3 regions of the Kitasatospora sp. NBC_00240 genome follow, and region 1 is predicted to be linked to each of the others. Evidence: riboswitches for the same ligand, from Rfam matches in the RefSeq annotation. Region 1 holds a riboswitch; each other region holds the start of a gene.
The links. A riboswitch is a leader RNA that binds a small molecule or an ion and turns the genes downstream of it on or off. The one in region 1 is predicted to bind cyclic di-AMP.

Region 1 (10,055 bases):
GGCGGGCGTGCTCGCTCTCGCCCTCGGCTACGCGGGCTTCCTGCGGCTGGACGAGCACAGCGGCTACCTGACCCTGGTGCTGCCGAGCATGATCCTGCTCGGGGTCGGCTTCGCACTGGCCTTCCCCTCGGTGAACATCGCCGCCACCGACGGGGTGGCCGACGAGGAGCAGGGCCTGGCCTCCGGGCTGGTGAACAGCGCCTTCCAGATCGGCGGCGCGATCGTGCTGGCCCTCGTCACCGCGGTGATCACCGCCGGCAGCGGCGGCGGCGAGAGCGCGCGGGCCCAGCTGGACGGCTACCGCCCGGCGCTGTGGCTGGTCACCGCGGTGGCCCTGGCCGGGCTCGCGGTGGCGACCGTCGGCGTGCTGGCCGACCGTCGGAAGAGGTCAATTCCGTTGTCGGTGGCCGACTATGATTACCCGTCGGCGCAGCAGGCCGCCCAGGCCGGCTCCGAGGTGCTGACCAAGCGCTGACCCGCGCAGTCGTTCTCGCCCCGGCCCGGAACGTCGGCCGGAGGACGGCGCCGGCTCCACCAAACCCCCGTGTTGGTGGAGCCGGCGCCTCCGTACGGAACCGGTCCGCCGTGATCCTGGAGCCCAGGATGCGGCGGCCTCGGCACGTCGTCCGGTCAGTATATTGGCCGGGAGCCAACGAACGTACGGAGCAGACACGATGGCACCTCGCGCGGATTCGGTCAACGAGGAAATGCGCCAACGCTCCCGTCGCCGCATCATGCGGGCCACCGTCGAGCTCGTCGACCAGCACGGATATGCCGGCACCACGCTCTCCGACATAGCCGAACGGGCCGGGCTCGCCCGGGGGCTGCTGTCGTACTACTTCGACGGCAAGCGGCTGCTGATGCAGTCCGCGACCCACCGGCTGATGCACCTGGAGCTCTCCGCCGCGCTGGACCGGCTGGACCCCGCCGCCACCCCCGAGGAGCGGCTGGCACGCGCGATAGACGCGGTGCTGGGGCTGGCGATGGACCACCCCCGGGTGATGCGCTCGCACCTGGCGCTGATCCTCGATCCCGATGTGGGGGCCTTCGTCAAGGACCCGGAGCAGCAGCGGTTCGGGGCGATCCTGCAGGAGCTGCTGCGCGACTGGGGCGCGCCCGACCCGCCGGCCGAGCACGCCGTGCTGCGCAGCGCGCTGATGGGCGGCTGCATCGGGGTGCTGCTGCCGGGTGCGGAACTGCCGCTGGCGCCGATCCGGGCGGACCTCTTCGGCCGGTACGGGCTGCCCTGGGCCATGGGGTGCCCGCCGCAGCCGACACCGCCGGAGCGCACCAGGCCGCCGGCCCGGGCCTGAACGACCCGCGGCGGGGCCGCCGACCGGCCCTGGCGCCCCCGGGAACTCCGCGGCTACCCCGGGGGCGGTCCGCCGCCCTCGGAGCCGTCAGGACACCGCCGACCGGCGGCGGGTCAGCGCTCGGCCAGGATCGCGGACAGCAGGTCGATGGTGCGCTCGGGCGTGAGGCTGTCCACGCAGAGCCGCTCCATGACCTGGATGTAAGCGTCGACGTCGTCGCGCTTGTCGAGGTAGAGCGCGCTGGTGAGCTGCTCCAGGTAGACCACGTCGGCGAGGTCCTGCTCGGGGAAGCGCAGGATGGAGAACGCGCCGCTCTCGCCGGCGTGCGCCCCGAAGCGGAACGGCATCACCTGGATGACCACGTTCGGCTGCTCGGCGATGTCGATCAGGTACTGGAGCTGACCGCGCATCACCTGGGGACCGCCGACCGGGCGCCGCAGCGCGGCCTCGTCGATGACCGCCCAGAGCCGCGGGCTGTTGCCGTCGGTGAGCAGCTTCTGGCGGCGCAGGCGCAGGCTGACGCGGCGTTCCAGCTCCTCCTCGCTGATCACCGGGCGGCTCTGGCCGAAGACGGCGCGGGCGTACTCCTCGGACTGCAGCAGGCCGGGGATGAACTGCACCTCGTAGGTGCGGATCAGCGTGGCCGCCTCCTCCAGACCGACGTAGGTCTGGAACCAGCCGGGCAGCACGTCGTTGTAACTGTGCCACCAGCCCGACTTGTTGGCCTCGCGCACCAGGCCGAGCAGGGCCTCGCGCTCGGCACCGTCGTTCACCCCGTACAGGCTGAGGAGGTCGGCGACGTCACGCTCCTTGAAACTGACCCGGCCGAGCTCCATGCGGCTGATCTTGGATTCGGACGCGCGGATGGCGTACCCGGCGTCCTCGCGGGTGATCCCCCGGGCCTCGCGGAGCCGGCGGAGCTGGGAGCCGAGGAGGATCCGGCGAACCATCGAGCCGCCGCCCGGCTGAACTGTGGTCATGCGGTCCAAACCTCCACCTTGGGCAAACAGCGCACAGTCTGCCATCAGTTGAGCGCTCTCGGTGCCGGTACTGACGGATGTATCTATCAGTTCTGCACCTGCAGCACCAGGATGCACGTGCATTCGGCGCATGCATATGCCAATAGTGCGACTGCACGTGAATCGACTCTTGCATCTGCAGTGAGCGCAGAGGACCATGGTGCACGTGCACCTGCACATCCCTGGCATTCCCGCGGGCACCGCGTCGACCCCACGCGCGACTCCGCACACCAGCCCGGCAGCGCTGCGGCGCGACCGGGCACTTGTGTGCGCGCAAGGGCCGTACGAGGTGGCAACCCAACGGCCGAGCGAGTCGGAGGTGACCGGCATGACCCCGGCGGGTCCAGCCGTGTCGGCCCCCTTATGGGAGGAGCTCTTCATGAGCACCGGTACGGCCTTGGCGGTCGACCCCCACGTGGTCACCTGCACGCTCGCTCCCCGCTACGAAGCCGTCAGAACCGCGCGCGACTTCGCCAGAACGACGCTCAACCGCTGGGGACTCGGTGACCTCTTCGACGACGTCGCACTGGTTGCCTCCGAGCTGGTGACCAATGCCCTGCGGCACGCCGTCGGCGCCAGACCCGATCCGGGTCACCTGGCCGCCGACCTGGCCGCGATCCCCTCCCAGGGCGGACCGCAGCAGTCCTTCGACGGACGGCTGCCGATCCGGATAAGCCTGGTGCACCGCGCGCCGCAGGTGGTCTGTGCGGTCAGCGACCCCAGCAGTACCGGGCCGGTCGCCCGGGAGGCCGACTTCGTCGCGGAGTCCGGCCGGGGGCTGCACCTGGTGGACTCCTTCAGCCGCTCCTGGGGCTGGCACCCACTGGCCGGCGCGGGCAAGGTGGTCTGGGCGCTGTTCGAGGCCGAGGATCCGGCCGCACACGCCCAGGACGCCATCGGGCGGCACCGGCGCTCGGCCTGACACCCCGGCGGATCGGACGGCGGCGCACCCCGGCGGGAACCTCCGTACGGTCACGCGCCGGCCGGAGCGGCGCCCGGGGGCCGGGGCCGGCAGTACGGCGTCCGGCGCGGGCAGGTCCGGCGGTACGGCGTCCGGCAGGCAGGGGGCCCGGCACAACGGGGCCGGGACGGCCACCACAGGCCTCCTCCCCGGCGCGCGGGCCTCGGATCACCCGCCGACGACAACGGCCGTCGTGGTGTCAGCACCCACGACGGCCCCCTGGAACGCGGCGACGGTGAACCGGCGTCAGAGCGCCAGGTGGTCGAACTCCCCGTCCTTCGCGCCGAGCAGCAGTGCCGCTATCTCGGCCCGCGTGTAGATCAGTGCCGGACCGTCCGGGAAGCGAGAGTTGCGCATCGCGACATCGCCCCCCGGCAGTGCGGCGAACTCGACGCAGTTGCCCTGGGAATTGCTGTGCATGCTCTTCTGCCAGACCACTCCCTCAAGGTCCGCAGCCGCCATGCCGTTGTACGTGTGGTGCATAGAAATCTCCCGAAGAGACCGGAGTAGTCGTCCAGTTCGGCGCGCGGCACGTCGGGCCGCCCTCCACCGGCCCGGCCCCCTGCCGGCTCGGCACACGCCTCACTTGACGTGATGATAGCTGCAGTGCACGTGCATCAGCACGGGACGTTGCAGGTGCACGAGGAACCACCGGGCGTCATGCAACCAGTCGGGGAACCGCTCGGTCGACGGTACGTAAGCGGACAAACTTGACCGAACCACAAACCGCGCGATAACCGCCCGTAGGCAACTCCCCGCGCAATGTTGATCTTCGACTGCCGGGAGTCGCGCCCCCGTGACCCACAGTCAGTCGGCCCGGGCCGTGTGATACATGTCACCCGACGGCCCGGGTGGCGCCGCCGCACCGGGGAGATCCGGGTGACATGACCACCATCCCGGCAGGTTTGTCGCCCTATGACCGAAATGACGGCATGCTCACCGCTCGACATCGGCAGCCGACTGCGACTCTGCCGGGTCGATGTCCTACGATCTCCGCCATGAGCACCGCAGCCATCCCGGGCGCGCCACTGCCCGTCCGCACTCCAGGCTCCCGTGCGCGGGGGCGCCATCGTCGACCCGAGCGCCCCGAGATCCCGGCCGGATCGCCGGCCCTCGTGCTCGCCGTGCCCGCCACCGCGGGCCCCGAGTCCCGGCCCGTGGTCGACGAACTGCTGTCGATCGTCCGCAGCGAGCAGTCCGGCGTCGAGACCGCCGCCGCCTACCTCGCCGACGACTCCGCCGAGGAATCCGGCCCCACCGTGGCCGAGCTGATCGCCCAGGCCCTCGACGCCGGTCTGCCGGCACCCGTGGTGGTGCCGCTGCTGACCGGCCCGCACGGCTTCCTCGACGACCTGCACGCGCTGGCCGCCGGCAGCGGCGCCACGATCACCGACGTGCTCGGCCCGCACCCGCTGCTGGCCGAGGCCGTCCACGTCCGGCTGTCCGAGGCGGGGCTGGCCCGCGCCGACCGCGCCCGGCTCTTCGCCATCGCCACCGCGGCCGACGGCGTGGTCCTCACCACCGTCGGCGGCGAGGACGCAGCGGCCGCCGCCGGGATCACCGGCGTGCTGCTCGCCGCCCGGCTCGCCGTACCCGTCGTCTCCGCCGCCCTGGACGTGCCCGGCTCGGTGGCCGCGGCCGTCGACCACCTGCGCGCCACCGGCTCGCAGCGTCCCGCGCTGGCGCCGCTCGTGATCGGCCCGGAGGCCGACCCCGAGCTGCTCGCCACCGCCGCGGAGGAGACCGGCTGCCCCAGCGCGGCCCCGCTCGGCGCCTACCCGACGGTCGGCCAGCTGGTCGCCTCCACCTACCTCTCCGCCCTTGAGGTCGCCCTGGCCCAGCTGGAGCAGGCCCGGGAGCAGGAGCCGGAGCACGAGCAGGCCGCGGAGTGACCTCCGCGCCGTGACGACCGCCCGCAGGGGCCCCGGATCCGTCCGGGGCCCCTGCGGCGTTCCCGGGGTCCGAACCCGCCCACCGGGCACCGGGCGGGCGCCGGCTACCTCGGGGGCGGGGCAGGGCGCCTCAGGACCGGGGCCCGCATCGCGCCCGGGGGCGGCAACGGTCCGATCCCAGGACCGGCCTGAGCGCAGGTCAGGCCCGGACGTGTGACGGCCCGGAAGCAGCGGGGTGGAGCGAGGGCGTGCGGGCGGCAACGGGCGGCGCGGCGGGTCGATCGGGAGGCCCCGAACGGCACCCCGACACCCGCCGAGGAACACCGGTCCGCGCTTCCGCCGAGCAGGCGCACGGCCACTCCTCGGCGCCTGACCGGAGGCCGTCCGTCGCCCGTCGGGGGCGGGTCCGACGGCGGGCCGCACTTCGCGCACCGGTTTCGTCCGCGACGCGCGCCGCAGGGCTCGGTCGGCAGGGCAAGCAGGGCACGGCGAACCCGGGAGCGTCGCCGCGGCAGACGGCCGCCCGGGTGCGGCGGCTGAGGCCGCCTCGGAAGATGACGCCCCCTCCGACGACGGTCCGGGGACGGACGAAGTCCCGGCCGGCCGCTCCTGCCGGGTGACGGTGGCTCCGCCGGCAATCCGACGCGCGGACCACATCCTGACGGGAGGGCACCTGCCCGTCCTCCGGTGCGCAGGCCGGACGGTGACGGCAGGTCCGACGCCGGGCCTGGCCCCGATCCGGGTGCCCGGGACGTGAGGGCGGTGCCACCCCGGAGCCGGCACTCCCCGGCCCGCACCCCCGCGCCGCCCGGGGGAATCTCACGACGGGGGCGGGGCGGACCGTCCGCGGGCCGTTGCCCGGCGCTCGGAGGTCGCCACTCCGGCACCCTGGCCGGCGCCCGCCTCCCCGGCGAGGTGCGGGGCGGGTACGGCGCGACCGGCCGGCCCCGGCATCCCGGAAGGGCATGACCGGGGCTCACCTCCCGACGCGGGGAAGGAATTGCCAAGATATGCCCTATTTGATCCAAATTGCCCGATATTAAGAACGTCAGCTCCCCACCCCCGCCGACACCCACCACGGCACCGACGGCGAGCCGGCCAGGCCCCCCGTCGAATGATTCGCCCCGCCTCGATAGCAAATGCCCGACTGTACCCAAATGCCGGATTACACCGGACTGTCGCGCGTTGTACCAGATTGCTCCGCAAGGACTTTGGTCACGGGAGCGAGCCTCCCGCCCTCCGGTTGCGGGCCTTCGGCCGCCGTGGTTCCGTGCCCTCCGTCGCACCCGTGAGGTCGCCCGGGGATCCCCTGAAGGACAGGCAGAACTCTCCGACGGCACGGCATTTACCTGAAATCGGGCATTTTTGATCATGTCGACCCGTGTGCCACAACGAATCCAGGGTCCTGTGACGAGCGCCACACATGTTTGCGGTTTGAACTTAAGTCTGCTTAACGTGCTCCCCGTTCGTGGTCACACGGACCCAGTTCATCCGCAACGCCGAGGCCTGCCGTCGGATGCGCTGGCAGCGCGAATACGCACCACGGCAGGCGCGGGGGACCCAGGTAAGTCGCCCCGGACCGGTTCGCACCGGTCCAGGGGCTAGGGGTGAAGCCGTGCTCAGCACGGCCGGGCAACTCCAGCCCGAATCCGACAGCTCACCTCGCAGGCGTGGGAGAGGAACATCTTCATGCTGCCCACCAACGGCACCCGTCTGTCCAGCCGCACCCGTCGCGTGATCGCCGCCGTTGGCGTGGCCGGCGTCGGCCTCACCATCCCCTGCCTCACCTCCGGTGTCGCCAGCGCCGCCTCCGTGGCCACCTGGGACAAGGTCGCCCAGTGCGAGAGCGGCGGCAACTGGAGCATCAACACCGGCAACGGCTTCTACGGCGGCCTCCAGTTCACCAACAGCACCTGGGCCGCGTTCGGCGGTACGGCGTTCGCCTCGCGCGCCGACCTCGCCACCAAGGACCAGCAGATCGCCACCGCCGAGAAGGTCCTCGCGGAGCAGGGCCCCGGCGCCTGGCCGGTCTGCTCGATCCAGGCCGGCCTGACCAAGGGCGGCACCCCGGCCGCCGTGGACACCGGCGCCCCGGCCGCCGCCAAGCCCGCCACCCCGGCCCCCGCCACCCCGGCCCCCGCCGCCCCGGCGAAGCCCGCCGCGCCGGCCGCGCAGGCCCCCGCCAAGAGCGACAGCTCCAAGGGCTCCGCCGACTCCTGGTCCGGCAGCAAGTCCTGGTCGCAGCAGGGCAAGTGGTCCAAGGACGACCGCCGCACCTACACCGTGATCGCCGGCGACTGGCTGTCCGCCATCGCCGACAAGAACCACGTCCAGGGTGGCTGGGAGCGTCTGTACGAGCTCAACAAGTCCGTCCTGACCGAGGGCCCCGACTCCATCTACCCGGGCCAGCACCTGGCCCTGGGCGGCGGCGACGCGACCGCCACCAAGTCCTCGGACAGCTCGGACTCGGCCAAGAAGTTCGACTGGTTCAACAAGTCCGACTCGGCCACCGCCACCAAGACCACCTCGGCCAAGCCGGCCGCCGCCGAAGCCGCCGCCCCGGCGGCCCAGGCCTCGACCGCCCAGGCCCCCGCCGCCTCCGGCAGCATGGCCGCCGCGGTCTCCTTCGCGCAGTCGAAGGTCGGCCAGGCGTACATCTACGGCGGCACCGGCAACGGTGGCTGGGACTGCTCCGGCCTGACCCAGGCGGCCTTCCGCGCGGCCGGGATCTCCATCCCGCGCGTGGCCGCCGACCAGGCCGCCGCCAGCACCCACGTCTCGCTGGACAGCCTGCAGCCGGGCGACCTGCTGTTCTGGTCCAACAACGGCAGCGACTCGGGCGTCTACCACGTCGCGATCTACACCGGCAACGGCAGCTACGTCGAGGCCGCCAACCCGAGCGCCGGGGTCCGCACCGAGACCATCGCCAACTGGGCGCCGGACTTCGCGGGCCGCATCTGATCCGCCCCCGGTCCGGCCTGTCGCCGGTCCTGTTCGATACGTTTCGGACCGGTTCGTCCCGGTCCGATCCGGCAGCGGTCCGCGGCACCTGACGCCGCCGCAAGCGCGCCGCCGTCCCGGGAGAGTCTGGTCGCTCCCCCGGGGCGGCGGTGTCGGCCGTTCCGGGCCGCGGGGACGGCGGCGGGTCGCCGGGCCGTGGACGGTGTCGTCGGGTCGTCGGGTCGTCGGGCCGGGTGTCCGGGGTCCGGGGTCCGCCCGACGGGAGACCTCGGAGCCCGCTCTCCACGCCCCGCCGAGCGGCCGCGCGGCCCCCGGACGCCCCGGCGGGGACACGGCTGCGGCCGCCCGGGGCGGCCATGGCCAATCGCGTCGGCAGCGGGCAAGCTGGCCCTCCGTACCCGAGGAGGAGTCGCCATGCCCAGGATCACCGTCACGCTGGATTCGGACCTCGCGATCGAGGCGATGCTGCTCGCCGGCACCAGGAGTCCGCAGGACGCGGTGGAGCTGATCGTCCGTGACTACCTGGCCCGGGGCCACCGGACCGAGGCCCGGACCGGCGACGCCGCCGACGGGCGGCGGGTCACCCCGGACCGGCCCACCGCCCAGGAGGGCTGAGCCTGGGCCCTCGGGCCACGGCCGACGGGCGGGTAAGCCGGCCCGAAGGGCGGACGGACAGCAGTGGGCCCCGACGCGTCCAGGACGCGTCGGGGCCCAATCCTGTCCGGCAGGGGCGGCGCGGGCCGCCCCTGGACCGGCTGTGCTCAGTCGCCGCGGTTGGCCCGGGCGCCGGTGGAGCCGCGCATGACCAGCTCCGGCTGGAACATGAACTCGCCGCGCTGGACGGCGTTCCCGCCGACCTCCTCCAGCAGGGCGTCGACGGCGGCGGTGGCCATCGCCTCGACCGGCTGGCGGATCGTGGTCAGCGGCGGTTCGGTGAAGGCGATCAGCGGCGAGTCGTCGAAGCCGACCACCGAGATGTCCTGCGGCACGGCCATGCCGCGCTGGCGCACGGCCCGGATCGCGCCGAGCGCCATCATGTCGCTGCCGCAGACGATCGCGGTGCAGCCCTTGTCGAGCAGGGCGCCGGCCGCCGCGTGGCCGCCCTCCACGCTGAACAGCGTGTGGTGGACCAGGCCCTCGGCCTCCTCGCGGCTCACCCCGAGCAGGTCCGTTATGGCCGCGGTGAAGCCCTCGATCTTGCGCAGCACCGGGACGAACCGGCGCTGGCCGACGGCCAGGCCGATCCGCTCGTGGCCGAGCTCCACCAGGTGCTGGACGGCCATCCACATGGCGGCCCGGTCGTCCGGCGAGATGAACGGCGCGGCGATCTTCTCGCTGTAGCCGTTGATCAGCACGAACGGCACCTGGCGGCCGGTGAGCTTGGCGTACCGGTCATGGTCCGCCGTGGAGTCCGCGTGCAGGCCGGAGACGAAGACGATGCCCGCCACGCCGCGCTCGACCAGCATCTCCACCAGTTCGTCCTCGGTGGAGCCGCCCGGGGTCTGGGTGCAGAGCACCGGGGTGAACCCGTGGCGGCTGAGCACCTGCTCGATCACCTGGGCGAGCGCGGGAAAGATGGGATTGCTCAGCTCGGGGGTGATCAGCCCGATCAGCCCCGCGCTGCGCTGGCGCAGCCGGGTCGGCCGCTCGTAGCCGAGCACGTCGAGCGCCGCCAGCACGGTCTGCCGTGTGGTGGCGGAGACGCCCGCCTTGCCGTTGAGGACGCGGCTGACGGTCGCTTCGCTGACCCCCGCCTGCGCCGCGATGTCCGAGAGTCGCGCCGTAGTCACGATCCCAGAGCCTATTGCAACCACGTCACACCGCCCACCAGATGGTGCTGTCCGCCGCCAGATCGATCTCTCCGTCCAGCACGACAGCCTCGGCCGAGGAGAGCAGGATACGGCCAGGA
Region 2 (10,055 bases), 3.0 Mb from region 1:
CCTCGATCATCACCTTGCGGGCGTTGAGCGCGGCGGCCTGGCGGTCGGCGACGACCTCGGGCTTGGGGAAGTCGGGGTCCTTGCTGCCCATCACGACCAGCGCGGGGCAGGTCACCGCGGCCGACCAGCCGACCGGCGCGGAGTCGCCGCGGACGTAGCCGCGGGTGGCGGTCTTCCGCCCCGGGGTGCGCAGCGAGGCGACCAGCTCGGCGCGGTACTCGGCGAAGTCGGCCGGCTTGGCGGTGGGGAAGGCCAGCTTCTGGTACATGCCCCAGAAGGCGGGGAACTGGATCACGGCCGAGCCGAGCACCTTGACCAGGCCGCGCTGGAAGGCGGTCTGCGGCAGGTTCTCGACGAAGGCGTCCAGCAGGGCGATCCCGGCGACCCGGTCGGGGGCGTCCCCGGCGACCTTGACCACGCTGGCGCCGGTGTAGGAGCTGCCGACCAGTACGGCGCGCTCGATGCCGAGGTGGTCCAGCAGGGCCAGGACGTCGTCGGCGATGGCGGCGGGGGAGTAGTCGTCCCACGGGATCGAGGACTCGCCGAAGCCGCGGATGTCCATGGTGATCACCCGGTGGCCGGCCCCGGCCAGCAGCGGGTGCAGGTGGCGGTAGGCGGAGCGGGAGTCGAGCATGCCGGGGACCAGGAGGACGGGCGCGCCGCTGCCGTGCTCGGTGTCGTCGAAGGCGATTCGCCCGCCGGGGACGTCGAGGTAACGGGTCGCGAGAGGAGTGGTGGACATCGCGGGCCTCCTTGGCCTGTGGGCCGTGCCGTCGGCGACTTGCCGATAGCCATAAAGCTAAGGCTAATAGCCTTAGCTGTCAAGGAGTGACGTCCGGTGTCCGATTCGGCCGGCCGCCGTGCGCCCGGCCCGCCGCCGGGATGCGGCGCCCTGCGCACCGGCCCGGCAGGGCGTCAGATGCCCTCCACCTTGAAGGGGTCGTGCTCGGCCAGCAGCTTCTCCAGCCGGGCCTGGTCGACCCGGGTGACGATCTCGGTGCTCTCCTGGCGGTCACGGATCACCTTGGCGAGGGTGAACGAGGAGGTCACCGTGTACAGCAGGCCGATGCCCAGAAAGGCCCTGGTCCATGCGCCTACCGGCAGGTAGGCGATGCCGACGGCCAGGGCGCCGCCGGAGATCGCGAAGGACAGCACGGCCTGGACGTAGTACGCCGCCGTGGTACGTGACTGCATCGAGGTGCTCATGCGGCCAGGATGGCCAAGCGTCATGTCGCGCACATGAGTACGGGTACTCAGATTCAGGTGCGGTTTGTTGACGCCTGTTCACGATCCGTAGTGCCCCCGGATGGTAACCATGCCAAATCGCCCATTCCGCCCCATGAAAATGTTGACTGCCCTCCCTGGACGGCTTGGAATCAGGGGCTCCTAGGATTAACGTTTGATAACGCAGCGCGGTCGGCAACGCCGTATCCACGGCACCGTGCGCTCGCCTAATCCCGCACGACCGGCCCTCCGGGGCAGGTCAGGGAGCCGGGGAACCACCGTTCCTTGGGGTGAATCGGCCAGGCCCAGGCCCGGCCGTAGGAGACCTTCCTGCTCCGAACCCGTCAGCTAACCCGGTAGGCGCGAAGGAAGGAAAGGAGCGCGCCTCCGTGGCGTCGTCGCACTCTCCGGCACACCTCCCGGGTTCCACCGGCACCCAGCTGCTCGACCACCCCTGGCCGCCCGCCCACGGCGGTGCGTACGGCGAGGCCCGGGACGAGACCGCCCCGCCGGCCGACAGCAACCGGCACCGGATGCCCCGTCAGACCCGCGGAACCGGCCCGCTGCTCGGTGTCACCGCGGTGGCCGCCACCCTCGGCGCCACCGGATTCGCCTCCGCGACCCCCGCCGCCGCACCCGCCGTGATCTCGCCGGACGAGACCACCGTGCTCTCCGCCGATCCCGGCCTGGCCCTCGCCGCCCGCATCCAGCTGCAGGCCGACAGCCAGCGCACCGCCGCCGAGGAGGGCGCCCGCCTGCAGGCCGCCAAGGAGGCCGAGGCCAAGCGCGCCACCCAGCAGCAGGAGGCCCAGAAGGCCGCCGCGGCCGCCGAGAAGGCCAAGCTCGCCGCGATCCAGCTGCCGGTCCGCGACTACTTCCTCTCCGCCCACTACGGGCAGAGCGCCTCGTACTGGTCGCACCTGCACACCGGCCTCGACTTCGCCGCCTCCACCGGCACCCCGGTGTACTCGGTCGGCTCCGGCACCATCACCTCGGCCGGCTGGTCCGGCTCGTACGGCTACCGGATCATCCAGACCCTGCCCGACGGCACCGAGATCTGGTACTGCCACCTCTCCTCGATCATCAAGGCCTCCGGCAAGGTCGTGCCCGGCCAGCAGATCGGCAAGGTCGGCGCCACCGGCAACGTGACCGGCCCGCACCTGCACCTGGAGGTCCGCCCGGACGGCGGCGCCCCCGTCGACCCGGAGAGCTGGCTGGAGCAGCGCGGCCTCACCCCCTGACGGATCGGCCCGCCCTGACGGATGGGGCCCTGCCCCGACGGGTCGGCCCTCGTGCCGGCGGGCGGCGGCACGCCCCGCCGGGCCTGCCGCCACCCCCTGACGGACCCTCCCGGCCCCGGCCCCCGCCGGGACCGGCGGGCCGTCACTCCCGCGGGCGGTCCGGCTCCGGCGCCCCGGCCGACCCCTCGGGGGAGCCCGGCGCCGCAGCGTCCTCCTCGGCCCACTGCTCCTCGCCGGCCCACTCCTCCTCCGTGGCCCACTGCTCCTGACCGTCCCACTGCTCCTGGCCGTCCGGGCCGACCTCGCCCTCGGGCTCCTGGGGCAGCTGCGCCAGGTACGCCTCGATCTCCTCCGGGCCCGGCTCCGGCGCCAGGTCGGAGTACTCCTCCACCAGCAGCCGGGGCAGCCCCGGCACCGTCCACTCGCCGAACAGCCGCATCGCCTCCACGGCCGCCGCCGCCTCGAAGGACTCGAAGTCCCCGGCGAGCTCCTGCGGCATCGGCCGGCCCAGCGCGTTCAGCTCGGCCAGGTTGCGGTAGCTGCGCTCCATCAGCCCGTTCTCCAGCAGCATCCGGGCTCCGTCGGTGGCCATCCCGACCGACATCAGCCGGGTGGGACCCCAGCCGCCGTCGCCGTCCACCCGGTCCAGCACGCCGGAGTCCTCCAGCGCCTCGTACGCCGCGATCCGCTCCGCCGGGCCGAGCTCGCGGAACCCGTCCAGCCAGGCCCGGACCGCCGCCGGGTCGTCCACCGCCACGCCGTCCGCGCGCAGCAGCAGGGTGTACAGCCGGGGCCAGGTCACCAGGTCCGCGCGGCGCAGCAGGCCGGTCGCCACCTCGCCCTGCCACTCGGCCTCGGCCAGCAGCCGCTCCTGCCGCTTGGCGTTCAGCCGCTTCGCCGCCCGCTGATGGTCGATCAGCAGCCGCACCGCCGCGCCGTACGCCAGCGGGTCCTCGCCGGGCGCCGGCTGCACGTACAGGTAGAGCCGCTCGTACAGCAGGTGCTCGACGGCCGCCGAGGTCAGCTCGGGCCAGCCGTCGCGGATCCGGCCGCCGCCGAGTTCGAGCAGCGTCAGCACCGCCCGCAGCGGGCCCTCGGCCACCGGCCCGCGGTCCTGGGCCCGCGCCCAGGCGGTCAGCTCGGCGGTCCGGGTACGAGGGGCGAGCCGCAGGTCATCGTCGTTCATGTGACGTACGGTAGCCGCTGTACCGTTGGCGGACATGGTCCCCGTACTGCTCACCGGCCCGCGTCTGGTCATCCGCGAGTTCCACCACACCCCCGGCGACATCGACGCGTTGCACGCCGTCTTCGGCGATCCCGAGACGGCCCGATACCTCCCCTTCGAACCACGCGACCGGGAGACCTGCGCCGACCAGATCGCGCTCTACCTCGAAGAGGCGCAGAAGGATCCGCGCAGCACCTACCGCCTGGCCGTGACCCGCCTGGAGGACGGCGAGGACGCCGTGCCGATCGGTAACGCCGTGCTCGGGGTGGAGCCCCAGCGCGCCGGCTTCGTCGGCTACGCGCTGCGCCGCGACACCTGGGGCCTGGGCTACGCCAGCGAGATCACCCGGCTGATCTGCGGCTTCGGCTTCGGCACCCTCGGACTGCACCGGCTGTACGCCCGGGTCGACCCCGCCAACACCGCCTCCGCCCGGGTGCTGACCAAAGCCGGGTTCCAGCTGGAGGGCCGGATCCGGCACGACCTGTACCTGCGCGGGACCTGGCACGACGCCCAGCAGTACTCGCTGCTGGAGGACGAGTGGACCGCCCAGGGCGGCTGACAGGGGGTTAACCCCACCCCGGACCGGCCGGTGGGCCGGATACCGCCGCCGCGCCGTCCGCGGGACCGTTGAGGTGTCAGCAGGAAGCGAACCGGAACACCACGAGGGACCGAGGCGGCCATGATCAGCAGCAGCGCGGAACGCGGCGAGTACGACGGCTACGAGGCCCACCGCCCGGCCCGGGGCGGCGGGGCCCGGCCGGCCCCCGGGTTCTGGCGGGCGCCGTTCAGCCGCTCGTACTTCCGCGAGGTCGGTTTCACCCTCGGCGGCCTGCCGATCGCCGTCGCCGGGTTCGTCGTCGCCGTCACCCTGTTCTCGCTCGGCCTCGGCACCCTGGTCACCGCGATCGGGCTGCCGGTGCTGGTGGCGCTGCTCGGTTCGGCCCGGGGCTTCGGCGCCCTGGAGCGGGCCCGGGCCCGGGGCCTGCTCGCCCTGGACGTCCCGGCCCCCGCACCGGTCCGGCCGGCCCGTCCCGGATTCTGGGGCGGCGTCACCGGCCGCCTCGGCGACGCGGCCGGCTGGAAGGCCGTGCTGTACCTGGTCCTGATGTTCCCCTGGGCGATCCTCACCTTCACGCTGTCGCTGACCTTCCTGGTCACCGGCTGGGTGGTCGCCGCCTACCCGCTCTACCACTGGGTCTTCGCCCGCTGGACGCCGTGGCCCGGCTACCAGCTCTTCGACTTCACCAAGGACGGCCGGCACCACCAGTACTTCATCGAGTCACCCGTGCAGATCGCCGGGATGTCCGCGGTCGGGTTCGTGCTGGTCTTCCTGACCCCGCTGCTGGTCCGCGCGACGACCAACGTCAACCGGCTGGCGGTCCGCGGCCTGCTCGGCGGCTGAGCCCGACACCTGCGGCGGGCACCCGTGGCGGGCAGGCGGGCAGGCGGGCAGGGAGGCAGGGAGGCAAGCAGGCAGGGAGGCAAGCAGGCAGGCCGGGACGGTCCGGCGGCGGACCACGCCGCCGGACCGTCCCGGGTGCGGGCAGCCCCGGCCCGTGGTCCGATGATCGTCATGGCCGAACCAGCCGCCCCCGAGATCCTGCTGACCTCGCGTCCCCTGGACGAGTACTGCGGGCTCTTCGGCCTCACCCGGGCCGCCCTCGCCGCCGTCGCCGGCCCCGTCCTGGACTGCCCGGGCGGGGCCGCCGGCCTCACCGCCGAGGCCCGCGCCCTCGGCTGCCACGTCATCGCCGCCGACCCCGCGTACGCCGCGCCGCTGCCCGCCGTCACCGCCCGCGCGCTGGCCGGCCGGGACGCGATGGCCGGGGCCATGCGGGCCACGCCGCACCTCTACCCGGCCCCCCGCGACCTCCCGCCCGACCGCTACCTGCGCAGCTGGGACCGCGCCCGCCGGCTGTTCGCCGCCGACACCGCCGCCCACCCCGAGGACTACGTCGCCGCCGCGCTGCCCAGGCTCCCGTTCGCCGACCACACCTTCGCCCTCACCCTCAGCGGGTACCTGCTGCTCGCCTACCCCGGCCAGTTCGGCCCCCGGCACCAGCTCGCCGGACTGCTGGAACTCGTCCGGGTCACCGCCCCCGGCGGCGAGGCCCGGATCTACCCCCTGCACGACGGCGACGGCCGGCGCTGCCCGCACCTGGCAGACCTGCGCCGGGAGCTCGGCCGACACCGGGTCAGCAGCGAGATCCGTGCCTTCCCCCGTCCCGGCGACGGCCGCACCCGGCGGATCCTGGTGCTGACCCACGCCCGCTCCCGGATCCGCCGACCCGCCGGGGCGCCCAGCCGTTAGCGTGTCTGCCCATGGACCTCACCGACCCGCCCGTGACCGGCGGCCCTGCGGCCGTGCCCGGCGCCCACCGCCTGCTCGACATACCCGGCGTCCGCAACGCCCGCGACGTCGGCGGGTTCGCCGCCGCCGACGGCCGGCGGGTGCGCACCGGGCTGCTGTACCGGTCCGGCTGGCTCGCCGAGCTCACCCCTGAGGGCAGCCGGGCCCTCGCCAAGCTCGGCGTCCGCACCGTCCTCGACCTGCGGGACCCGGCGGAGATGCTGGTCCGGCCCGACCGCCTGGACGGCCTGGACGTCAGCACCGCCCACCACCCGCTGCTCCCGCAGGACGGCGTCGACCACTACGGCGAGCCGCTCGACGAGGCGTACCGCCTGATCACCGACGCCGCCGCCGGCACCCTGCCGGCCCTGCTCGGCCGGCTCACCGAGCCCGAGGCGCTGCCCGCGCTGCTGCACTGCGCCGTCGGCCGCGACCGCACCGGCATCGCGGTGGCCGTGCTGCTCAGCGTGCTCGGGGTCCCCGACGAGGACATCGTCGACGACTACCTGCTCTCCAACCTGGGCCTCGGGCTGCTGGACGGCGTCCCGCAGGAGTACCTGGACGCCAACGGCGTCGTCCGGTTCACCGAGATCGTCGGCCCCGGGCTGATCACCGGGGCGCTGGCCGCGCTGCGCGAACGCCACGGCTCCCTGCCCGCGTTCCTGGCCGGGGCCGGACTCGGCGAGGCGGGCCTGGCCCGCCTGCGGGAGCTCTTCCTCGAACCGGCCTGAACCCGGCCTGAGCCCGGCGTGAGCCCGGGCGGGCGCGCCGGTCGGCGGTCGGCTTCCGCACCACCGGGGGCGGGGGCCGGTCAAGCCCTAGGGTCGGCCCTGCGCCGCGGGCTGGCGGGGCACGGCCGGCGCGGCGTCCACCCGGGCCAGGATCTTCTCCGCCAGCCAGCTCCGGTCCGAGCCGTACGGGATGCCCTCCGGGGCGACCAGCTGCGAGGCCACGGCGTCCCGCAGCCGGTGCCACTCCCCGGCGGCCAGCCGGGAGAGCAGGCCGCGGGCCGCCAGCAGCGCGTGGTACTGCTCGAAGCCCGAGCGGGGGCGCTCGATCGCCTCCAGGACGCTGCCGAGATCGGCCAGCGCCGGATCGCCCTGCATCAGCGCGAGCGCCTGCACCCGCCGGCCCTCCGAGCCGTCCGCGAACAGCTCCCTGACCTGCTCCGCCGTCAGGGCCGAGCGCCGGGCGGTCGACCGCACCTCGGCCACCACGTTCTCCGGGCTGGCGTCGCCGGCGGGCGGCAACTGCTCCCGGACGGTCTCCGGACGGTCGGTACTGCTGCCCAGCAGCCCCAGGTGCTGCATCGCCCGGACCCGCAGGTCGTCCGCGCCGACCTTGTCGCCCTTGCGGTCCCGGTCCTGCCCGGCGAGGAAGAGCTCCAGCGCGCGGTCGGCGTCCGACAGGGCCCGGGGCAGCAGCAGCCGGGTGGCCAGCCAGCCGGCCAGGAACCCGAGCACCAGGAAGTACAGCACCAGCGCGGCCGCGAACGGCGCCGCCCCCGGATCACCGCCGAGCGCCGGGGCGAGCGCCGCGCCGAGCTGGTGCAGCCGGGCGCCGAGCGAGCCCAGCTGGGTCAGACCTACGCCGAGCAGCACCTTGGTCAGCCAGTCCGAGACCTGCTCGAGGTTGGTGTTCGGCACGTACGAGTCCCGCGCCGGACCGCCGGCCGGGCCGGGCTGCTCGCCGGAGCGCATCCGCGGCACGCCGAACAGGAACCCCAGGGCGCCGCCCAGCACCGCGGCCGCGCCGGCGACCACCAGTCCGCCGCCCAGAGCCTGCAAGGGGTGCGCCCGCCCCAGCCCGAAGAGAAGTAACCCGGCCAGTCCCACTCCGAGCAGGCCTGCCGCCGCCGTCCGCCGCGCAGCCCGCAGCTGCGCCGCGCCCCCGGCCGCCCTTGCCCCCGCCATCGCCTACCCCCTGCGTCAGCCCCGTGAAGTCGGGCCGACTGTACCCAACGGGGGCGGCCCGGACACGCAGACGGCCCGTGGGCTGCTCCCTGCTGCCAGAGCCCGGCGCCGGGCTGCTGGCACCAGGGCACCGGGGATGTTCCGGTGAGCCCACGGGCCGGGTGACTGCTTGGGAATCGCCTGCCGCCGGAGGCCGATCACGACCTCAACTGCACAGGCAGGGGCGGCTCTAGCGAGCAGCCACCTCACACATCCTGACGGTACTCAACCAGGATCACCTCCTTTCAGTGTGCCGCCACGATAGGCACGCGACCCGAGTGGGGGCAACGGAATTAAGCGGCGGTTTTCCCGGGGCGGGCTCAGGCGGGCCGGAGCTTCTGCTTGACCATCGAGAAGTCGATCACGTTGTCGGCCGGCGGGGCCTTCAGGTCGAGCGGCTTGTCGAAGTCGCTGAAGGTCAGCTGCCCCGGCTCGGCGCCCGCGGTCTGCTCCATCCGCACCAGGTACGGCTTGCCCTGGGTGGCGATGTACAGCGTGCTGTTCTCGCCGTCGGAGTCGGTGGCGGTGACGCTGAAGGCCTTGGTGCCGTTGACGTCGGCGGCCGCGCCCTTGGTGTACTTGTCGCCGCTGGTGCCGTCGTCCTTGCTGATGGCCCCGACGAGGTCGCAGACCTGCGCCATCTCCTTCAGGCTCGGGTCGTCCTGCCCGTTGGTGATGTAGCGGCCCTTGAAGAGCTCGGCCAGTACGGCGCCGCTCCTGGCGTTGCCCTCCTTGGCGGCCACCGTGTTCCAGAAGACCGCGTCCGGCTTGATCCAGGTCTGGCTGCCGATCCGGACCACCTCGACCTTGCCCTCGCTGCCGGTGCCGACGCTGCCGGTGCAGTCGCCGGCCTTGCTGGCGGCGAGGTCGAAGGTCAGCTTGCCGCCGTCGACGGTCAGGGTGCCGTCGACCTTGACCGACTGGAGCCCGCCCATCGCGGTCTGGGCCTGCTTGACGATCTCCTCGGCGCCGAGCTTGTCGACGGCGATCGACTCCGCCTTGGCGGGCGGGGCGGCCGCCCCGGCCTTGTCGCCGGCCTTGTCGCCCGCCGTGTCGCCGCCGCAGGCGGTGGCGCCCGCGGCGAGCAGTGCACAGGCAATTGATGCGTACACGAAGCGCTTTGCTGGCATGGAACTTCCCCCTGAAGTGATGGGCGACCGCATCCGGGCCGGACGTATCGCTCGGAGATCATTGTGATGAAGTCCGGCGAGGTTCGCGGGCGGTTTTCCGAGCGCGTTACCTGTTCGTGCCAGGACCGGGAATTCCGTGACCGGACCGTACCGGACGCTTGTGCCGGCGGCGGCCGGGCGGCAGCGTCCGACCTGCCCGGACGCGCCCCCGTGCCGGGATGTGCGGCCCGGACGCGTGGGTCCGGTCCCCACCGGGTCCGGATACAGCAGAAGGCCCGGCAGATGATCTGCCGGGCCTTCTGTGCTACTGAGTAGCGGGGACAGGATTTGAACCTGCGACCTCTGGGTTATGAGCCCAGCGAGCTACCGAGCTGCTCCACCCCGCGTCGGTAAACACAACAGTACGTGGATGTGGCCCGAATGGGAAATCGGTTTACCGGGCGGGGGGTCGGCCGGCCGGCGGGGAGGCCGGTGGGCCAGCGGCCGAGGGTGTGGTGGCCGAGGGTGTGCTGGCGGGGGGTGTGGTGGCGGGCCAGGCGGTGACCGGGAGCGGAGCGGGGGCCGGGGCGGGCGCCGCCCGGCGGCCGGCGTGCTGCGCCGTCCGGGCCCGGGCCCACACCGCGAAGGCGACCAGGGCCGCGAAGCACGGCACCATCAGCGTCCCGTACACCAGCAGGAAGCCGTGGGTCCCCAGGCCCGCGGCGGCGTTCCAGGCGCCGTGCAGGGCCATCGCCAGCAGCAGACCGCCCGGGGCCGCCAGCCGGGCCGGCCAGCGGCGGCCGGTGGTCAGCGTGATCGCCAGGCCCAGCCCGGTCAGTGCGGTGAACAGCGGATGGGCGAAGGGGGACAGCAGGCCGCGCAGCACGAAGGTCTGCACGGTGCCGTCGAAGTCCCGCAGGCTCGGCGTCTCGCCGAGGCCGATGCTGTCCAGGC
Region 3 (10,055 bases), 190 kb from region 1:
TGAGCCGGCGCCAGACCAACGTCATCTTCCTGACCATCGTGCTCGGCATGCTGATGGCCGCACTCGACCAGACCATCGTCTCCACCGCCCTGCCCACCATCGTGGCGGACCTGGGCGGCGGCGGACACATGGCCTGGGTGGTGACGGCCTACCTGCTGGCCGAGACCGTCGCCACCGTGCTGGTCGGCAAGTTCGGCGACCTGTTCGGCCGCAAGATCGTCTTCCAGGTGAGCGCGGTGATCTTCATCGCCGGCTCGGTGATCTCCGGTGCGGCCAACGGCATGGCCGTGCTGATCATCGGCCGGGCCGTGCAGGGCGTGGGCGGCGGCGGGCTGATGGTCACCGCGATGGCCCTGATCGCGGACGTCATCCCGCTGCGCGAACGCGGCAAGTACCAGGGCGCGCTGGGCGCCGTCTTCGGAGTCACCACGGTGGTCGGCCCGACCCTGGGCGGGCTGTTCACCGACCACGCCTCCTGGCGCTGGTGCTTCTACGTCAACATCCCGATCGCCGCGGTGATGATCGTGATGGCCGCCCGGACGATCCCCTCGGTCCGGGCCGCCGTCCGACCGGTCATCGACTACCTCGGCATCGTGCTGATCGCGCTGGGCGCCAGCGGCCTGGTGCTCGGACTGGAGTGGGGCGGCAACGAGTACGCCTGGAGCTCGCCCGTGATCATCGGGCTGTTCACCGTCTCGGTGCTGCTGCTGGTCGCCTTCGTCCTGGTGGAGCTGCGCGCCCCGGAGCCGATGCTGCCGATGCACCTCTTCCGCAACTCGGTCTTCACGGTCTGCTCGGTGCTCAGCTTCATCGTCGGCTTCGCGATGCTCGGCGCGATGACCTACCTGCCGACGTACCTGCAGTTCGTCGACGGCGTCTCGGCCACCGGCTCGGGGGTGCGCACGCTGCCGATGGTGGTGGGCCTGCTCGGCATGTCGGTGCTCTCCGGTGTGGTGGTCAGCCGCACCGGCCGCTACCGGATCTTCCCGATCCTCGGCACCGCCGTGATGGCGCTGGGCCTGTACCTGATGTCGACGATGGGCCCCTCCACCGGTGTCTGGCTGGAGTCCCTGTACATGTTCGTCCTCGGGCTCGGCATCGGCCTGGCCATGCAGGTGCTGACCATCGCCGTCCAGAACACCGTCCCGTACCACGAGCTGGGCACCGCGACCTCGGGCGTCACCTTCTTCCGGACGCTCGGCAGCTCCTTCGGCACGGCGGTGTTCGGCACCCTCTTCACCAACCAGCTGGGCCCCAACCTGGAGGAGGCCTTCGCGCAGTCCCCCGGTGTGCCGCCGGCCGCGGTGCAGAGCCCGCAGGCCCTGCGGGCCCTGCCGGCCGACGTGGCCCAGCCGTTCGTCCAGGCCTACGCCGACACCATCAACTACGTCTTCCAGTGGGTGGTGCCGGTCGCCCTGGTGGGATTCGTGGTGGCCTGGTTCCTGAAGGAGGTGCCGCTGCGCGACAGTGCCCGGGCCGGCGCCTCCGACATGGGCGAGGCCTTCGGGGCGCCGGACAGCGGGGACGCCGACCGGCAGCTGGAGCGCGCGCTGGCCAACCTGCTGCGCAAGGCCAAGGGCCGCCCGGAGATCGGGCGGCAGCTGCTGGCCGACTCCGGCAGCACGGTCGGCCCGGACCAGGCCTGGATGCTCGGTCAGATCTACTGGCGCACCAAGCTCCAGGGCGGTGCGACGCTCCCGGCCATCGCCGCCGCGCACCACATGCCGGAGGAGGTCGTCCGGCCCGCCGCCGAGCGGACCGTGCACGCGGGCCTCGCCGGGAGCGAGCACGGTGTGCTGGCGCTCACCCCTCAGGGCGAGCGCGAGGTCGAGCGCCTGGCCGAGGCCTGGCGGCACTGGATCGACCGGCACCTGGACGACTGGGACGTCACCGATCCCACGGACCGGGCCCGGCTCGACCGCGCGGTCGAGGCCATCGCGACCCGGTTGTACGAGGACGACCAGGTGCACCGGGAGAGCGTGCCGGCCTGAGGGGAATCCCGCCGGCCCGACCGGGGAAGAATGCGGCCGCCGACAATCCCCCCCCCCCGAGGAAAACGCGAACTGGCCGGGCCCGCAGCGATGAGCGTTCGCTGCCGGCCCGGCCGGTGTTCAACTACCGCGGCGCATCAGGCCGCGAGGGTTCGTACCCGGTGTCAGATGCTGACGCCGTGCGCACGGAGGTAGGCGATCGGGTCGATGTCCGAGCCGTACTCCGAGCCGGTGCGGATCTCGAAGTGCAGGTGCGGGCCGGTCACGTTGCCGGTCGCGCCGGAGAGACCGATCTGCTGGCCGACGGTCACGGTCTGGCCGACCTTGACGCCGATCGAGGAGAGGTGGGCGTACTGGGCGTACTTGCCGTCCGCCAGCTTGATCTCGACCTCGTTGCCGTAGGCGCCGCCCGGGCCCGCCTTGACGACGGTGCCGGCCGCGACGGCCTTCAGCGGGGTGCCGGTGGCGGCGACGAAGTCGGCACCGGTGTGGTGGCCGCTGGACCACATGGAGCCGGCCACGCCGTAGGCGGTGCCGAGCTTGATGTTGGCGAGCGGGGCGGTGAAGCCGGAGGTGCTGGCGGCCGCGGCCGGGGCCGGGGTGGTGGCCGGCTTCGGCGCGGTGGTGGCGGCGGGCTTGGGGGCCTCGACCGGCTTGGGGGCCTGAGTGGCCTTCGGGGCCTCGGCGGCCTTGGGCGCCTGAGTGGCCTTCGGGGCCGGGGTGGCCTTCTTGGCCGGCGCGGAGTCGGAGGAGGTCTTCGGGGCCGGGGCGGCCTTCGGGGCCGGGGCGGCGGCGGGCGCCTGGGCGGCGGCCTTGCCGACCACGAGCTGCTGGCCCGGGTAGATCAGGTTCGGGTTGGCACCGACGACGGAGCGGTTGGTCTCGTACAGAGCGTGCCACCCACCGTCGACGTTCTTCGCGGCGGCGATCTTCGACAGGGTGTCACCGCCGACCACCTTGTAGGTCTCGTCGACGGCGGCGGCCGGGGCCGCGGCGGGGGCAGCCTCGACGGCGGCGGCCTTGACGGCCACGGCGTCGGCGCTGGTGGCACCGGTCCAGGTGGTGGACTGCGACTTGGCGGCCGGGACCTCGTGGGCCGAGGCGCTGACGGCGGTCACCAGGGGAAGGGCGAGAACCGCGCCGGTCACACCGGTGGCGATGCCGATCCGGGCGAGACGGGGCAGACGGTTACGACGGTGCTTTGCCTGTGCGGGCATGGGGTATTTCCTCTCCGACGCCTGCGAGGTGAGCTGTCGGGTTCGGGCTGGAGTTGCCCGGCCGCAAGCGCGGCTTCACCCCAAGCCGTCCCGGTTGCCGGGACGGCGACTTACCTGTGGGTCCCCCACTCCTGCCGTGCAGAGTTCGTTCGAAGCCCCCGGGCAGCGGCAGGACTAGGCGTTCCACCCGGTGGGCCCACCCGGTCATTGGCCGGGCAGTCGCTGAAGCAAAGCTCATCAACCCGGGCAAATCAATGTCGATCACATTCACCTCCGGAAATTCACAAAAATCCCAGGGAATTCAGTGACTCTCCGAATGATCGACTGTGCAGTACGTGCACAATCCAATCGCGCTGAGCGACCGCCCGACCCCCCTGCGCCGACATTTTCGGCCCTGCGTCCACCGCCGGACACGCTCAGCCACCACCCGGACGCGCCGCCGGTGACCCTTGTCACGTCGACCCCCCGGGCGCAGGATCGAGCCGTGGAAACCGACGACGCCGGCACGCTCAGGATCGGTACCCCGCAGGGCCGGTGGGTGGTGCTGGCCACGGTGCTCGGATCCAGCATGGCGATGCTCGACGGCACCGTCGTCAACGTCGCCCTGCCGCGGATCGGCGAGGACCTCGGCGCCTCGTTGGCCGCCCTGCAATGGACTCTGAACGCCTATCTGCTGACCCTGGCCGGGCTGATCCTGCTCGGCGGGGCGCTCGGCGACCGGTACGGCCGGCGCCGGGTCTTCCTGATCGGCGTCTGCTGGTTCGCCGCCGCCTCCGCCCTCTGCGCGGCCGCCCCGAACGTCGGGGTGCTGATCGCGGCCCGCGCCCTGCAGGGCATCGGCGGCGCGCTGCTCACCCCGGGGTCGCTGGCGATGCTGCAGGCGACCTTCCGCCCTGACGACCGCTCGGCCGCGGTCGGCCTCTGGTCCGGCCTGGGCGGGGTCGCGGCGGCGGTCGGCCCGTTCCTGGGCGGCTGGCTGGTGGACGGCCCGGGCTGGCGGTGGATCTTCCTGCTGAACGTGCCGCTGGCAGCCGTGGTCCTGGCCGTCTCACTGCGCCACGTACCGGAGAGCCGGGACGAGAAGGCCACCGGCAGCTTCGACATCGCGGGCGCGGTGCTGGCCGCGCTCGCCCTCGGCGGGGCGACCTACGCGCTGACGGCCGCCGGTGAGGGGCTCTCCCCCGCGGTCTGGCTCTCCGGCGCGGCCGGACTGCTGCTCGGCGCGGTGTTCATCGCCGTCGAGCGGCGCACCCCGGCCCCGATGCTGCCGCTGGAGCTGTTCTCCTCACGCCTGTTCACCGCGGTGAACCTGGTCACCCTCTGCGTGTACGCCGCCTTCAGCGGGGTGTTCTTCCTGCTGGTGGTGCAGCTCCAGACGGTGTCCGGCTTCACCCCGCTCACCTCCGGGCTCGCCCTGCTGCCGATCACCGTGCTGATGCTGGCGCTGTCCGCCCGGGCCGGGCGGCTCGGCAAGCGGATCGGCCCCAGGCTGCCGCTGTTCCTCGGGCCGATGATCTGCGCGGCGGGCGTGCTGCTGATGCTGCGGATCGGGCCCGGCGCCTCCTACTGGACGGACGTGCTGCCCGCCACCACGGTGATGGGCTGCGGGATGGTCCTGCTGGTGGCGCCGCTCACCGCGACGGTGCTGGCGGCGGTGGAGGTGCGCCGGGCCGGGATCGCCAGCGGCGTCAACAACGCGGCCGCCCGGGCGGCCGGCCTGCTCGCGGTCGCGGCGCTGCCCGCGCTGTCCGGGCTGAGCGGCGACGCCTACCAGGTGCCGGCCTCGGTGGACTCCGCCTTCCGGACCTCGATGCTGATCTGCGCCGGCCTCCTGGTGACCGGCGGCCTGCTGGCCCTGGCCACCGTCCGCGGCAATGTGCTGGCCCCCGAGGACCACCCGGTCGCCGAGCCCGACTGCGCCTGGACCTGCGGCACCTGCGGGCCGCCGATCGACCCCGGGCACGAAAGCCCCGGAACGCCTCGGGGCCCCGCCGCGGAAAGCGCGACAGGGCCCTGAGGAAGAACTGACGATACGTCAGAGAATGTCACCGGGCGCGTACTTGGCGGCCTCCGGGTGGGCGGCCGCGACCGCCTCGATCCGGCGGACGACCTCGGCGACCTGCGCCCCGGCCGCACCGGTGAAGGAGATCCGGTCGGCGAGCAGCGCGTCCAGCGCGGCGCGGTCGAGCGGCATCCGCTCGTCGGCGGCCAGCCGGTCCAGCAGCTCGTTCTCCCGGGCGCCGGCCCGCATCGCCAGGGCGGACGCGACGGCGTGCTCCTTGATGACCTCGTGCCCGGTCTCCCGGCCGACGCCCGCGCGCACCGCGCCCATCAGCACCTTGGTGGTGGCGAGGAACGGCAGGTAGCGGTCCAGCTCGGCCTCGATCACGGCGGGGAACGCGCCGAACTCGTCGAGCACGGTCAGGAAGGTCTCCAGCAGGCCGTCGAAGGCGAAGAAGGCGTCCGGCAGCGCGACCCGGCGCACCACCGAGCAGGAGACGTCGCCCTCGTTCCACTGGTCGCCGCCGAGCTCGGCGGTCATCGAGGCGTACCCGCGCAGGATGACGGCCAGGCCGTTGACGCGCTCGCAGGAGCGGGTGTTCATCTTGTGCGGCATCGCGGAGGAGCCGACCTGGCCCTCCTTGAAGCCCTCGGTGACCAGCTCGTGGCCGGCCATCAGGCGGATGGTCTTGGCCAGGCTGGACGGCGCGGCGGACAACTGGACCAGTGCGGAGAGCACCTCGAAGTCCAGCGAGCGCGGGTAGACCTGGCCGACGCTGGTCAGCACGTTGTCGAAGCCGAGGTGGCCCGCCACCCGCTGCTCCAGCTCGGCCAGCTTCCCGGTGTCGCCACCGAGCAGGTCCAGCATGTCCTGGGCGGTGCCGACCGGGCCCTTGATCCCGCGCAGCGGGTACCGGGCGATCAGCTCCTCCAGTCGGTTGAACGCCACCAGCAGCTCGTCGGCCACCGTGGCGAACCGCTTGCCGAGGGTGGTCGCCTGCGCGGCCACGTTGTGCGAGCGGCCGGCCATGACCAGCTCGGAGTGCTGCGCGGCGAGCCGGCCCAGGCGCACCAGCACCGCCACCGTACGGTCGCGGACGTGCTGCAGGGACTGGCGGATCTGGAGCTGCTCGACGTTCTCGGTGAGGTCCCGAGAGGTCATGCCCTTGTGGATCTGCTCGTGGCCGGCGAGGTCGCTGAACTCCTCGATGCGGGCCTTGACGTCGTGTCGGGTGACGCGCTCACGCGCGGCGATGGAGTCGAGGTCGACCTGGTCGAGGACGCGCTCGTAGTCGGCGACGGCGGTGGCGGGCACCTCGACACCGAGGTCCTGCTGGGCCTTCAGGACGGCGAGCCACAGGTGGCGCTCGAGGACCACCTTGTGCTCGGGGGACCACAGCTGGGCCAGGGTCGCCGAGGCGTACCGGGAGGCCAGGACATTGGGGATCTGGGGCTTCGCGCTCACGCTTCGCAAGCCTAACAGCCGAGGTCAGCCGGATCGTCGGCGGACCACCCCGAGCGCGCCGCGGGTGCTCGCCCGGTCAGCGGGCGAGCACCCGGCGCAGCAGCCGGACGTACCGGCGCGGACTGGCCGACGGGCGCCGCCGAGCGGGCCGACCGGGGGGCGGCGCAGGTCCGGGCGGCGCTGGCCGGGCTGGTCGACCAGCTCGGCGACGCCGACCCGGAGGCCGTCACGCCGGCCCTGGTCGACCTGCCGCCGGCGGTGGCCCACCGCCACCTGCGGGCGGGCGGCCCGCTACCGCCGGGCGCCGAGCGGCCGGCCGAGCGCGGCGCCCCCCGGCTGCAGACGGAGCGAGCAGGCGCGGGGGCCTGATGCCGGCCGGGGCGCGCGAACGGCCTCGACGCCTCGCGGCTACGGCGTCAGGCCGCCGGTCGGCCGGTGAGCACGGGCAGCACCTGGTGGCAGATCGAGTACAGCGCCACCCGCTGCTCCTCGGTCATGGCGTCGAAGGCCTGGTGGGTCCGGGCCATCTCGGCCCGGATCAGGGCCAGGATCTCCCGGCCCTGCTCGGTGATCACCACGATCTTCACCCGCCGGTCGCCCGCCGCCGCCTCCCGGTGGGCCAGCCCGAGGGTCTCCAGCCGGTCCACGATGCCGGTCACGTTGGAGGCGTCACAGCCGAGCCGCCCCGCCAGCGCCCGCATCGGCACCGGCTCGTGCACCGCGCCCAGCGCCTTGGCCTGCGAGGACGAGAGCCCGTGCCGGGCCGCCGCGCCCGCGAAGTCCTGGAAGTACGCGGCGCCGACGGCGGCCAGCGCCTCCATCAGCTCGGCGGTGGTCGGTGCGGCGGTCGCCGTCGGTGTCGAACCCATGCCGCCAGGGTACGCGTAGAAGGTTCACCAGCTCCAGCTTCGACCACCGCAAATGTCCAACCTCACCCCGGACCGGGCCCAGGTCAGAGCACCAGCTGGTCGAAGAGCCGGCGCAGCTCGACCTCCGGATCGGCGGTCAGGCCGGTGTGCACCGGTCCGGGCTGGACGACGGCGCTGCGCGGGGCGGTCAGCCAGCGGAACCGCCGGCCGGGGTCGTCGGCCGCCGCCGGTCCCGCCTCGGGGCCGCCCGCGCAGACCGCCTCGATGCCGTGCAGCGCCCGCCGCACCGCGGCCACGTCGGCCACCGGGTCGAGCGCCAGCAGCCGGGCCTGGTCCAGGTGGGTGCGGGCGCCGAGGTGGGCGCTCTGCCGGCAGTAGAGCAGCACGCCGATGTTGACGCACTCGCCGCGCTCGACCCGGGGGATCGCCCGGACCAGCGCGTACTCGTAGTCGTGCAGCGTCCCGTCGGGGTTGCTCACGGTGTCCTCCGATACCTCGGTGCCGGTGTCCCGACGGATCTCGGCCGCGCTCACCCGGACACCTCCGGGAGCCAGTCGCGGGGGCCGGCCAGCCGGGCCGTGAGCTGGGCGAGGTAGGCCTCGCGCACCGCCTCCGGCGAGTCGAAGCCGGGTTCGTCGGTGAGCCAGACCTCGGGGATCTGCGCCACCGCGCCGGCCAGCCCCTCCTGGGCGAGCGGTGCCAGCAGCTTGTCGGCCGCCGCGACGTCCGGCCTGGCCCGCAGCAGGGCGTGGTCACCGGCGTCGTAGGGGCGCCGGATCCAGCCGGCCGCGCCCGGCCAGTGGTGGTGGAAGATCAGGCTGGCGCCGTGGTCGATCAGCCGCAGGCCGCCGGTGGCGACCAGCAGGTTGGGGTTGCGCCAGGACCGGTCGACGTTGCCGATCAGCGCGTCGAACCAGAGCACCTGCCCGGCCAGCTCCGGCTCGACCTCGAAGCAGAGCGGGTCGAAGTTGAACGCCCCGCTGACGAAGGCCATCCCGAGGTTGGTGCCGCCGCTGGCCCGCATCTGGTCCTGCACCTGCTGGTCCGGTTCGCTCCGGGCGAGCACCGGGTCGAGGTCGACGGTGACCAGCTCGGGCACCGGCAGCCCGAGCCGCCGGCCCAGTTCACCCGCCAGCACCTCGGCGACCAGCGCCTTCCGGCCCTGCGCGGCCCCGACCCATTTGAGCGCGTAGAGCCGGTGGTCGTCGGCCTCGACCAGGCCCGGCATCGAGCCGCCTTCACGTAGTGGCGTCACATAACGGACCGCCGTCACCTCGGTGAGCACCCGGACAGCCTACCGATCCGTCAGGTCGACCGTCCGCACCGCTGCGGTGGCAGGGCCGGTTGGACCGTGCGAGTGTGGCGGACAGTGGGCCCCGCCCGGCCGGTCGTGCCGCGCCGACAGGGGCCTGGTTGTCCCGGCTCGGCTCGGACCAGCACTGTAAGGGATGAACGATGGAACGACCTCGGATCCTGATCGTTGGTGGCGGCTTCGCCGGACTGGAATGCGCGCGCCGCCTGGAACGCAAGCTCACGCCCGCGGAGGCGGAGATCTCCCTGGTCACGCCGTTCAGTTACCAGCTGTACCTGCCGCTGCTGCCGCACGTCGCGGCCGGCGTGCTCACCCCTCAGTCGGTGGCCGTCTCGTTGCGGCGGACGCTGCGGCGCACCCACATCGTCCCGGGCGGGGCGATCGGGGTCGACCCGCGCTCGAAGGTCTGCGTGGTCCGGAAGATCACCGACGAGGTGGTCGCCGAGCGCTACGACTACCTGGTGCTCGCCCCCGGCAGCGTGACCCGGACCTTCGACATCCCCGGTCTGACCGACTACGCGCGCGGCATGAAGACGCTCGCGGAGGCGACCTACGTCCGGGACCACGTCATCGCGCAGCTCGACCTCGCCTCGGCCAGCCTGGACCAGCGTGAGCGGGAGTCCCGGCTGCAGTTCGTGGTGGTCGGCGGCGGCTACGCCGGCACCGAGACGGCGGCCTGCCTGCAACGGCTGACCACCGCCGCCGCCCGGCGCTACCCGCGGCTGGACGCCCGGCAGATCAAGTGGCACCTGATCGACATCGCCCCGAAGCTGATGCCCGAACTCGGCGACGCGCTGGGCGAGACCGCGCTCCGGGTGCTGCGCGCCCGCGGCATCGAGGTGTCGCTCGGCGTGTCGGTGGCCGAGGTGGGCGCCGAGAGCGTCAAGTTCACCGACGGCCGGGTGCTCCCCAGCCGGACGCTGATCTGGACGGCCGGGGTCGCGGCCAGCCCGCTGATCGCGACCCTGGACGCCGAGACGGTGCGCGGCCGGGTGGCGGTCACGGCGGAGATGCGGGTGCCGCAGTTCGAGGGTGTCTTCGCGCTCGGCGACGCGGCCGCCGTCCCGGACCTCGCCAAGGGCGACGGCGCGGTCTGCCCGCCGACCGCCCAGCACTCCGCCCGGCAGGGCAAGGCGGTCGCCGACAATCTGATCGCCTCGCTCCGCGGCCGGCCCCTGGAGCCCTACTACCACAAGGACT

Region 2: another riboswitch for cyclic di-AMP. It lies ahead of OG689_RS19350 (M23 family metallopeptidase); the one in region 1 lies ahead of OG689_RS32575 (transglycosylase family protein).
Region 3: another riboswitch for cyclic di-AMP. It lies ahead of OG689_RS33385 (M23 family metallopeptidase); the one in region 1 lies ahead of OG689_RS32575 (transglycosylase family protein).

Annotation. Positions count from the first base shown of each region.
Region 1 is NZ_JAPEMU010000001.1:7,590,455-7,600,509, reverse strand. Features, by position in the region: gene OG689_RS32610 (MFS transporter) at 1-475, shown strand, start outside; gene OG689_RS32605 (TetR family transcriptional regulator) at 675-1,313, shown strand; gene OG689_RS32600 (helix-turn-helix transcriptional regulator) at 1,427-2,293, opposite strand; gene OG689_RS32595 (ATP-binding protein) at 2,712-3,254, shown strand; gene OG689_RS32590 (DUF397 domain-containing protein) at 3,540-3,776, opposite strand; gene OG689_RS32585 (hypothetical protein) at 4,292-5,185, shown strand; cyclic di-AMP (ydaO/yuaA leader) riboswitch at 6,673-6,869, shown strand; gene OG689_RS32575 (transglycosylase family protein) at 6,875-8,146, shown strand; gene OG689_RS32570 (hypothetical protein) at 8,561-8,761, shown strand; gene OG689_RS32565 (LacI family DNA-binding transcriptional regulator) at 8,908-9,936, opposite strand; gene OG689_RS32560 (glycoside hydrolase family 13 protein) at 9,962-10,055, opposite strand, start outside.
Region 2 is NZ_JAPEMU010000001.1:4,579,583-4,589,637, reverse strand. Features, by position in the region: gene OG689_RS19360 (alpha/beta fold hydrolase) at 1-742, opposite strand, end outside; gene OG689_RS19355 (YiaA/YiaB family inner membrane protein) at 916-1,206, opposite strand; cyclic di-AMP (ydaO/yuaA leader) riboswitch at 1,439-1,601, shown strand; gene OG689_RS19350 (M23 family metallopeptidase) at 1,614-2,465, shown strand; gene OG689_RS19345 (hypothetical protein) at 2,608-3,651, opposite strand; gene OG689_RS19340 (GNAT family N-acetyltransferase) at 3,686-4,249, shown strand; gene OG689_RS19335 (sensor domain-containing protein) at 4,370-5,092, shown strand; gene OG689_RS19330 (hypothetical protein) at 5,264-6,001, shown strand; gene OG689_RS19325 (tyrosine-protein phosphatase) at 6,013-6,771, shown strand; gene OG689_RS19320 (hypothetical protein) at 6,859-7,953, opposite strand; gene OG689_RS19315 (hypothetical protein) at 8,313-9,122, opposite strand; tRNA gene OG689_RS19310 (tRNA-Met) at 9,435-9,508, opposite strand; gene OG689_RS19305 (PrsW family intramembrane metalloprotease) at 9,556-10,055, opposite strand, start outside.
Region 3 is NZ_JAPEMU010000001.1:7,775,755-7,785,809, reverse strand. Features, by position in the region: gene OG689_RS33390 (MDR family MFS transporter) at 1-1,991, shown strand, start outside; gene OG689_RS33385 (M23 family metallopeptidase) at 2,156-3,208, opposite strand; cyclic di-AMP (ydaO/yuaA leader) riboswitch at 3,212-3,389, opposite strand; gene OG689_RS33380 (MFS transporter) at 3,693-5,225, shown strand; gene purB (adenylosuccinate lyase) at 5,244-6,683, opposite strand; gene OG689_RS33370 (MarR family transcriptional regulator) at 7,091-7,543, opposite strand; gene OG689_RS33365 (DUF3037 domain-containing protein) at 7,627-8,022, opposite strand; gene OG689_RS33360 (HipA family kinase) at 8,073-8,828, opposite strand; gene OG689_RS33355 (NAD(P)/FAD-dependent oxidoreductase) at 8,999-10,055, shown strand, end outside.